3 regions of the Steroidobacter flavus genome follow, and region 1 is predicted to be linked to each of the others. Evidence: riboswitches for the same ligand, from Rfam matches in the RefSeq annotation. Region 1 holds a riboswitch; each other region holds the start of a gene.

What was found. Region 1 has a riboswitch for cyclic di-GMP ahead of ACFPN2_RS12575 (fibronectin type III domain-containing protein). Riboswitches for the same ligand answer to the same signal wherever they lie in the genome.
Region 2: it holds a riboswitch for cyclic di-GMP, as region 1 does, so the genes downstream of both, ACFPN2_RS13160 (fibronectin type III domain-containing protein) here and ACFPN2_RS12575 (fibronectin type III domain-containing protein) in region 1, are expected to answer to the same signal.
Region 3: it holds a riboswitch for cyclic di-GMP, as region 1 does, so the genes downstream of both, ACFPN2_RS18585 (M23 family metallopeptidase) here and ACFPN2_RS12575 (fibronectin type III domain-containing protein) in region 1, are expected to answer to the same signal.

What each region holds. Positions count from the first base shown of each region.
Region 1 is NZ_JBHSDU010000003.1:1,631,279-1,634,549, forward strand. Features, by position in the region: gene ACFPN2_RS12570 (DUF885 domain-containing protein) at 1-1,027, shown strand, start outside; gene ACFPN2_RS12575 (fibronectin type III domain-containing protein) at 1,094-1,828, opposite strand; cyclic di-GMP riboswitch class I at 1,982-2,068, opposite strand; gene ACFPN2_RS12580 (DbpA RNA binding domain-containing protein) at 2,520-3,140, opposite strand.
Region 2 is NZ_JBHSDU010000003.1:1,756,314-1,759,584, forward strand. Features, by position in the region: gene ACFPN2_RS13160 (fibronectin type III domain-containing protein) at 1-1,748, opposite strand, end outside; cyclic di-GMP riboswitch class I at 1,975-2,078, opposite strand; cyclic di-GMP riboswitch class I at 2,189-2,273, opposite strand; gene ACFPN2_RS13165 (fibronectin type III domain-containing protein) at 2,592-3,271, opposite strand, start outside.
Region 3 is NZ_JBHSDU010000003.1:2,967,398-2,970,668, forward strand. Features, by position in the region: gene lpxC (UDP-3-O-acyl-N-acetylglucosamine deacetylase) at 1-805, shown strand, start outside; gene ACFPN2_RS18580 (DciA family protein) at 903-1,217, opposite strand; cyclic di-GMP riboswitch class I at 1,285-1,388, shown strand; gene ACFPN2_RS18585 (M23 family metallopeptidase) at 1,567-2,487, shown strand; gene secA (preprotein translocase subunit SecA) at 2,664-3,271, shown strand, end outside.

The sequences.
Region 1 (3,271 bases):
CTTGCTCGAAAGCCTGTTGCCGAAGACCACGAACGATGCCGGCTTGTGGCGCTTCGAAGGCGGCGATCAGGCTTACGCATACGCGCTCGGCCGCTTCACGACCACGAAGCTCACGGCCGAGGAGATTCATCAGATCGGCTTGCAACAGGTCGCGCGCATCGAAGGCGAGATGGATGCAATCTTCCGCAAGCTCGGTCGCACCGAAGGCTCAGTGGCGGCGCGGTCGGCAAAGCTGCGGGAAGACCTGGCTTATCCGGACCCGACGTCTGACTCGAGTCGTGCCGCCATCATGCGCGACATCGACGGCATGATTGCCGACGCGCTCAAGCGCAGCCCGACGTTGTTCGATTTGCAGCCCAAGTCACCGGTCGTCGCACAACCGTTCCCTCGCTTCCGCGAGGCCAGCGCCGCTGCGAACTACAATCGAGCGCCGCTCGATGGCTCGCGCTCGGCGATTTTCCAGATGCCGCTGCGTCCGCAACGCATGACGAAGTTCGGTCTGCGCACGCTGGTGTATCACGAGACCGTGCCGGGTCATCACTTCCAGATCGCGCTCGAGCAGGAAAACACGGATCTTCCAAAGTTCCGCCAGGCACGTGTGTTGGGCGGGATCTCCGCGCTGTCCGAAGGCTGGGCGCTCTATGCGGAGAAACTGGTCGCCGAGAATGGTTGGTATGAGGGCGATCCGGAAGGATTGCTGGGCATGCTGGACGCGCAGTTGTTCCGCGCTCGCCGGCTGGTCGTGGACACGGGCTTGCACGCCAAGAAGTGGACGCGTCAGCAGGCCATCGACTACGGCCTGGAAGCGAGCGAGGTCGATCGTTACGTCGTGTTTCCGGGGCAGGCCTGCTCTTACATGATCGGCCAGCTGCAGATTCTCGAGCTGCGGGATCGGGCTCGCGCCGCGCTCGGCGATAAGTGGTCGCCTCAACAATTCCACAACGTCGTACTGCGGACCGGCAGCGTGCCGCTGGAATTGCTCGGTCGCGAAGTCGACCGTTATGTGGCCGGCGCCGCCGCCAACTAAAAAGAAAAAGGGCTGGCGTCACGAAGACGCCAGCCCTCATCGTCAGCTGACGATGCAGTCGATGAATCAGCCGATCACGCGGGAGATCACGTTCGAGATCTCGCTCTCGTCACCATCCGAAGTGATGGCGCGCACCGCGAAGTAATACGTCGTGCCCGCCTTCAGGTTCTGCACCGTGTAGGTGTTCGAGCCGGCGCTCGGCACTTCGATGGAATTCACCATCGCGTTCTGATTCGTGCCGTAGTGAATGCGATAGCCCGCGAGGTTCTGCAACGTCTCGCCGTCGACCGTCTGCGTCGGCACGTTCCAGGACAGCGCCACATTCGGGCCGGAAGCCACAGCTTCGGACGGCGCGGCGCTGGAATCGGAACCGGCACTCGAGCCGGCGGCGCCCACGGTGATCGAGAAGGCCGGCAACGAAGCCGTCGTCTTACCGTCGCTGACGGTGATCACGATGTTTGCAAACGTGGCTGCCGCGGTCGGCGTGCCGGTGAGCGCGCCCGTGGCGGTGTTGAAATTCGCCCAAGCCGGCTTGTTCTCGATCGAGAAGGCAAGCGTGTCGCCATCGGCGTCCGTTGCCTGCGGAGTCGCGGAGTACGCGCTGCCGACGCTGGCCGTTGTGCTCGCCGTGCCTGAAATCTTCGGCGCCGTGTTGGAACCACTGGCGCTGTTGGCGCTCGCGCTCGTGCCGCTGCCACCACCACCACCGCCGCCACCGCAGCCCGCGGTCATGAGGCCCGTCATCACCAGCGCAAACAAACCGCCACGCTGCACCCACTTGCCGACATTCGCCTTCTGCATCTGATAACCCTTGTTACTTCTGCCGGGCGCTTACGCACACGACGTGAATTTCCAAGGGCGACGCGGTCACTGTGAGGCGACCTGACAAATCATCGGTGTACTCGCGTACACATAGAACACCCGTGCCTCGCTGGCACGGTTTGCTCTCGCTAATTTGGCAGCCCCGCTGTCATCGGGCGTGAGCCCTTTAGACCGGTTGCTTTGCGTCCCCGACTTTCGACGGGTTTGCCCTTGACGGTAGCGAGCCTCGATTTATTCCATCCGAGGTTGTGACCGCCGATGACTGCGCGCACTCACACGCACAGCCGGCACGGCTGTCACAGGATTTCAGTCAGACGAGAAGCTTCAACTTCCTCGACCCGCTGCGGCGTTCGCTTTCCTTACGAACCCTTCTAATTGATCAGTGGATGCCAGTTTCGCGCTTTCGCGGCCCCTTACCCATCGGAGAGGCACCCAATGACTCGACGCGGGATGGAGCATAACCACCCCCGGCAGATCCTCAATCCTGTCGGCGAATAGCGGCAACGTCGCTGTATCCAGACGTCGCCGTCCGGGCGGAGGAAACATTGCCGATGTTTCTTATGGGCGGAGAGTGGACTGAGGCACGCACCGACCGGCTGGTTGGTCGGTGCGTTTGGGCCTGTATTTGCAGGCCTTTTTTGCTTTTTGGAGTGTCGCAGAGCCGCTGTTGTCAGCGGCGTCGCTTGGGGTCGCGCGGCGGGCGGGCGCTGGAGCGGGGACCTCTGGAATCGGTCTGCTTACGGAATTTCGGCCCCGCCGGACGGTCGCGTCGGAGCTTTTCCACGTGGGTTTTCAGGGCCCGGCTGATCTGGAGCGGCTGGCCGGCGACGCGGACTTTCTGCAGCTGGAGAAAGACGTCCTTGGGCATGCCGGCGGGCAGATCGACGAAGCTGTGATCGTCCTGGATCACCACGCGACCGATGTGCCTCCCTTCGAGGCCGACCTCGTTGGCGATCGCGCCCACGATGTTGCCTGGCTTCACGCCATGATCGTGGCCGACTTCGATACGATACGTTTCGACTTCCTCGTCCCCACGCCGGGGACGTCGCTCGTCGCTGCTGAAGTCACGATCCTGCCCGCGCCCTCGCGGGCGCTCCTCGCCCCCAAAGTCACGCGCCGGCCCACGTCGCTCCGATCGAACGTCCCCAAAGTCGCGCGCCTCCGCTCGCTTGCGGGGCCGCTCGCCTTCATTGAAGTCACGCGACTCGGCACGCTTTCGCGGCCGAGCTTCGTCTGCGGAAGGCCGGTGCTCACGCGAGCTTTCTTCGCGCGGACGGTCTTCGTCGCGCACAGAACGCGTGGCTTCACGAGCAGCCGCGGCTTCTTCGCCGACAGCACCGGTGTCGCCACTTTCGCTCGTGCCGACATTCGCGGCGACTTCACCGCCACCTGCGACGTCTCCTCCGCGTGCGACTTCGTTTC
Region 2 (3,271 bases), 130 kb from region 1:
ACCGTGTAAGTCGACAGGCCGGCATTCGCGATCTGCACCGTCTGATCGAGGCTCGAGGCGCTGCGCCCGTACACCACGCGATAGCCCGCCAGGTTGGTCAGCGAGGAACCGTCGGTGTTGGTGGTCGGCGGCGTCCAGGACAGCGTGGCGCTGCCATTCGTCGCCTGCAGCACCGTGATCGAGAACGACGGCAGCGAGGCAGTCAGCGTGCCGTCGCTCACAGCGATCGCGATGTTTGAGTAGGTGCCCGCGTTCGCGGAGGTCGGCGTGCCGGACAGACGGCCCGTCGACGAGTTGAACGTCGCCCAGCTCGGACGATTCGTGATCGTGTAGGTCAGCGCGTTGCCATCCGGATCGCTCGCGGTCGGCTGGAAGCTGTAGGTCGCGCCTCCCGACACGGTCGTTGCCGGCGTGCCGCTGATCGTCGGCGCGCGATTGGTCGGAGTGGCCGCCGTGACAGTGATCGCGAAGGCCGGCAGCGTCGCTGTGAGATTACCGTCGGTCACGCTGATCCGAATGTTCGAGAACGTGCCCGCCGCGGTCGGCGTGCCGCTCACGCGTCCCGTATCGGCATTGCAGGTCGCCCAGGTCGGGCAATTCGTGAACGTGTAGCGCAGCGTGTTGCCATCCGGATCGCTCGCGGTCGGCGTGAACGAATACGCCGTGCCCGTGGTCGCAGTGGTCGCCGGCGTGCCGCTGATCGTCGGCGCACGATTTGGCGCCGCGCTGACCACGATCGTGAATGCCGGCAGTGACGTGGTCGTGCGGCCGTCGCTGACACCGACGGTCACTCTCGCATAGGTGCCAACATCGGTGGTCGCCGGTGTGCCGCTCAAGCGGCCAGTCGCGGTGCTGAAGGTCGCCCAGCGCGGCAGATTGCTGACGCGGAAAACCAGCGTATCGCCATCGGCATCGCTGGCGCTCGGCACGAACGAATACGTCTGCATCACCTGCACGCTCGTTCCCGGCGTGCCGGTAATCGTCGGCGCACGATTGTCGAGACCACGCACCTGGATGGAGAACGCCGGCAGCAGGACCGTGCTGGTGCCGTCGTTGACGCTGATGACGATGTTCGAATACGTCGCGACGTTGGTCGCACCCGGCGTGCCCGACAGCTGGCCGGTCGCGGTGTTGAAAGTCATCCACGACGGACGATTGGAAATCGAGAACCGCAGACGATCGTTTTCCAGATCGCTGGTGGTCGGTCGGAACGAGTAAGCCTGATCCACGATCACCGACGACGCCGGCGTGCCGGAAATCGTCGGCGGGCTGTTGCCCGACGGACAACTGGCCGAACACACCTTGATCTTGAACGTAACCGAGCTCGTGTCGCGACCGTCGGTGACGCTGATGGTGATGTCCTCGCTCTCACCGACATTCGTGGCTTGCGGAATGCCGCTCAGCCTGCCGGTCTCGGTGTCGAAGCTCGCCCAGGTGGGCTTGTTGGTGACGAAGTACTCGAGGAAGTCGTCGTCGTCGTCGGTCGCGAGCGGCGTGAAAGAGTAAGCCTCGCCCGCAGCCACCGTCGTGGGTGGAACGCCGGTGACCGACGGAGGCTGATTCGCCGGTGTCGGCAACGCCGGGTCGTCGGCGCCAGTGTCGCCCGCCGGCGGCTGCTCGCTGACGGCGCCGCCCGTTAAACTGCTGCCGCTATCGTCGTCGCCGCCGCCGCAGGCGCTCAACGACGCCGCAATCAAGGCCAGCAGCGCTCGCTGCAGGAAGGTCTTCCCGAAAAGTGTTGGAATCATTGCTCGTACCTTGGCTTCGCGCGCAACGACGACGGCCCGAAGACCGGCGTTGAGTTGCGTTGCTGTTTTCCGGATGTGATGCAGCCATCGCGGTCGAGACGCGAGGCTCGAAGCGCAGGGAAAGGTTGGCGCGCACGGGCTGGTGCGCTATCGGCAGCTCATTCGTTACACCTTCGCTCGTGCACGCGCTCGCAAGGGGCCTTGCGAACATCGTGTCGGTGGCGAAAGTGGCAACCCCGCTGTCATAGGAGCGCGGCGCATCGCACGCTGCGTTCCAGTAGACCGGAGGCTTTGCGTCCCCGCCTTTCGACGGGTTTGCCGATATCACTTTCTGCTGCTCCCTAGTTGGTCATGTTGACCCCGGGGCCGCGTGGCGCGATCGAACAGCAGCAAGGAAGGCGAGAAGGATGACGGCTAGCTCGGTGACGCAAGAAGAGCTGGCCGGCAACCCCGCTATCCCCAGCTCACGCTGTAGGACCGGAGGCTTTGCGTCGCCGTCTTTCGACGGTTATGCCCTGGTGAAGGGTTGTTCTGCCGGCTCTGCGTCTCTCACCGCTCTCGCTGCCGTGAGGCCGCGTCCAGTAGAGCGAATGCGATTCGACAAATTCCGATTGAACAAAACTTCGTGGTCGGGACGCAGTAAATCGTAGGAAATTTGTTTTTGCAATTGTCGGTGGCGGCCGACAGCACTGCGGTGGATTTGTCACTGCGAATTCACATAACAACGTCAGAATCCAGACGGCGCTCGTGTATGCGAGCCGATATTTAACAGTCCATAAAACGCAAAGCGGCGGCTGGATCGCTCCAGCCGCCGCTGTTTCATCAACGTTCTACCGTCGAGAGTTACGGCACGACCTTCGAGGAGACGTTCGAGTTCGAGCTCTCCGTGCCGTTGCTCGTGTAAGCGCGCACCGCGAAGTAGTAGGTGCCCGGCGAGAGACTGCTCAGCGAATACGTGGTGACGCTCGGGTTCGAGATCTGCACCGTCTGCGTCAGCGCGCTCGCGCTCGTGCCGTACGAGATGCGATAGCCAGCCAGGTTGCTCAGCGTGCTGCCATCCGTGTTCGAAGTCGGAGCAGTCCAGCTCAGCGTTGCACCACCGTTGGACACATCGACCACGTTGATCGCGAACGCTGCCAGCGAAGTGGTCGCACGACCGTCGCTCACGCTGATGGTGATGTTGGCGTACGAGCCGACTTGCGTGGCGCTCGGCGTGCCGGTCAGCTGACCGGTGCTGGTGTTGAACGTGGCCCAGCTCGGACGATTCGCGATCGAGTACGTCAGCGTGTTGCCATCCGGATCGCTCGCGGTCGGACGGAAGCTATAAGCGCTGCCCGCGTTGACCGAGGTCGACGGCGTGCCGCTGATGACCGGCGCGCGGTTGGTGGAATTGGAAACGACGATCGAGAACGCCGGTAGCGAAGTGGTCACACGACCGTCGCTCACGCCGATCACGATGTTCGAGAACGTGCCGGTCGCGGTCGGCGTGCCGCTCAACACACCCGTGGTCGTGCTGAAGCTCG
Region 3 (3,271 bases), 1.3 Mb from region 1:
GTTCCGTCGCACCGACCTCAACGAGCCGGTGGACGTGCGCGCGTACGCCGAAAACGTCGGCGATACCATGCTGGGCACGTCCCTGTTCAACGGCGATGTCCGGGTCAACACGGTCGAGCATCTGTTGTCGGCATTTGCCGGTCTGGGCCTCGATAACGCCTATGTGGACCTGTCGGCCGAAGAGGTCCCGATCATGGACGGCAGTGCCGGCCCGTTCGTGTTCTTATTACAGTCGGCCGGCATCGAAGAGCAGGCCGCGCCGAAACGTTTCGTCCGCGTGCTCGCGCCGCTGGAAGTGCGCGACGGCGACAAGTGGGCCCGCTTCGAGCCGTACAACGGCTTCAAGGTCAACATGGAGATCGAGTTCAATCACCCGGTCTTCAAAAAGCGCTCGCAGACCGCGTCGATGGACTTTTCCACGACGTCCTATCTGAAAGAAATCAGCCGCGCGCGGACCTTCGGCTTCATGCGCGACCTGGAATATATGCGCTCGAAGAACCTGGCGCTCGGCGGCACCCTGGACAACGCCATCGTGCTGGACGAATACCGCGTGTTGAACGAAGACGGCCTGCGCTACGAGGACGAGTTCGTCAAACATAAAATCCTGGACGCGATCGGCGATCTGTACCTGCTCGGCAAGAGCCTGATCGGCGAATTCAGCGGCCACAAATCCGGCCACGCGCTCAACAATCAGCTGGTCCGCAAGCTGATCAACACGCCGAACGCGTGGGAACCTGTGACCTTCGACAATCCCAAAGACTCGCCCATCTCGTACGTACCCGCTGCCGCGATGGTCAGCGCGTAAATCTGCCGTTTTCTTAGTGCCCCCGGCTGCGCCGAAAACTCGGCGGCTTGCGAAGGCTGTTTAGTAACAGCGGCATCCGTTGCGCTGATCGGGCGTTTTAGGCCTGCGATAACCCTTGCGGACGCCTTCCAACTCGTACTTTTAGTTTTGTGACCTTGTTCTCACCGGAACCATTTAACAGTTCCAGTAATTGCGCCTGCGCATAACGAATCTGCGGGCACCAGGCGGCCGAGTCCGCCAGCACGACCAACGTGTCGTCCTGGCAACTCGCTGACACGACATGATCTTTTTCTGGTCCCGCGAGCGCAGAACGGATCCTCTCCGTGAGTTCGGCATGCGCCGCGACGCGTTGCTCGAGTTGCGCGAATAACGGGCCAATCGTCCCGCTCAGCGGTTTGAAACGATCAGTCATACGCTGAAAGCACCAATCTGGGCGCTGGACGCTTGATCTTTTGACGCTACGTTATGCATATTCCAGCCACTGTTAAGGGCAAACCCGTCGAAAGGCGGGGACGCAAAGCCACCGGTCTACGGCAGCAGGCACGCATGAAGCGGGTCGCGCCACGATAGCGGGGTTGCCAGGATGTACAACTCGAACATATCGGTTCTACGTCCACCGCAGTTCTGCTCGAGCCTATCGGCTCTATCGTCGCGAACCTTGTCGCTGGAAGCGCGCTGGTTCAAGGCGGGTGTGAACGTATTGTCGTGCCGCCAGTGGAAGCTGGGCGTTTAGGGCGCGAAAGAGAGAAGGTAGTGATCAAATGAACGTCATCGTGTTCTCCAAGCGCTTCGGCAAGGCTCGGCAGTTCGAGCTTGGCCGCCCCTTGGCGATGACGGTGACGATTGCGTCCGTGGCGATAGTGCTCGCCGGCGTGCTGTTCGCGGGCATCCAGCTCGGTCGCAGCGGCCTGGTGCTCGACCCGGCCGCGCAGGTCACGGAGTGGGGCGCGAAACTCGAGCAACAACGCCTCGAAGTCGCCAATGCCCGGCGCGATCTGCAGGAACGGCTCGATGCGCTGACCAGCCGGGTCGGCCAGATGAATGCGCATGTGATCCGCCTCGATGCCCTGGGCCGCCGGCTCACCGAGATGGCCAATCTCGATAAGGGCGAGTTCAATTTCGATAGCGAGCCCGCCGTCGGCGGTCCCGAAGGGCTGCTGGAAGGCGCCACCGTCGCCGCGCCCGAGCTGACCGTGATGCTCGACGACCTGACCAATCAGATCCGCGACCGCGAGCGCCAGCTGAGCGTGCTGGAAAGCATGATCTCCACGCGCAATGTGAGCCGCCAGGTCGTGCCGGACGGCCGGCCGGTGCTGCAGGGCTGGATTTCTTCGCATTTCGGCTATCGCGCCGACCCGTTCACCGGCCGCAATGCCTACCACCAGGGCGTCGACTTCGCGGGCCCGGCCGGATCGCAGGTCCTGGCGGTCGCCTCGGGCGTGGTCACTTATTCCAAGGATCGCTTCGGCTACGGCCGCACGGTCGAGATCAATCACGGCAACGGCTACGTGACCCGCTACGGCCACAATTCCAAGGCGCTGGTCCAGGTCGGCGACACCGTCCAGAAAGGCCAGCCCATCGCGCTGATCGGCTCGACCGGCCGCTCCACCGGCCCGCACCTGCATTTCGAAGTGCTCAAGCAGGGCCGTGCCGTGGATCCGATGACATTCGTGCGTCGGTAAAAAGCACCTGTTCAGCTTGTTTTCGCTTTAGCCGCCCCCAGCCAAGCGGCGGCCCGGGCCAGCCTTGCATTGGGCTTGCGAGACCGTAATTAGAGTCGCCGGGCGCGCGTGTACAATAACGGGCTTTTCCCAACAGGCTTTGCGGGCCCCATAAGCCCCATCCCCGGAGTTTCAGCGTGGCGAATTGGCTGACCCAGCTGTTCGGCAGTCGCAATCAGCGGCTTTTGAGCGGTTATTCCAAGATCGTCGACAAGACCAATGCCCTGGAGGCTTCCTTCAAGGCGCTGTCCGACGAGCAGTTGCAGGCCAAGACGGCGGAATTCCGCCAGTTGCTGGCCCAGGGCAAGACTCTGGATGACATTGCGCCCCAGGCCTTCGCGGCCACCCGCGAGGCGGCGCGCCGGGTGCTCGGCATGCGGCACTTCGACGTGCAGCTGATCGGCGGCACGGTCCTGCACCAGGGCAAGATCGCCGAAATGCGCACCGGCGAAGGTAAGACGCTGATGGCCACCCTGGGCGCCTATCTGAATGCGCTGCCCGCCAAGGGCGTGCACGTGGTGACGGTCAACGAATACCTGGCCTCGCGCGACGCGGACTGGATGGGCCGGGTCTATCGGTTCCTCGGCCTGACGGTCGGCGTGATCAAGAGCGGCCAGAGCTCGGACGAGAAGCGCGCCGCTTACGCCTGCGACATCACCTACGGCACCAACAACGAATTCGGCTTCGACTACCTGCGCGACAACCTCGCGTTTCGTCTCGAGGACCGCGTGCAGCGGGGTCTCGC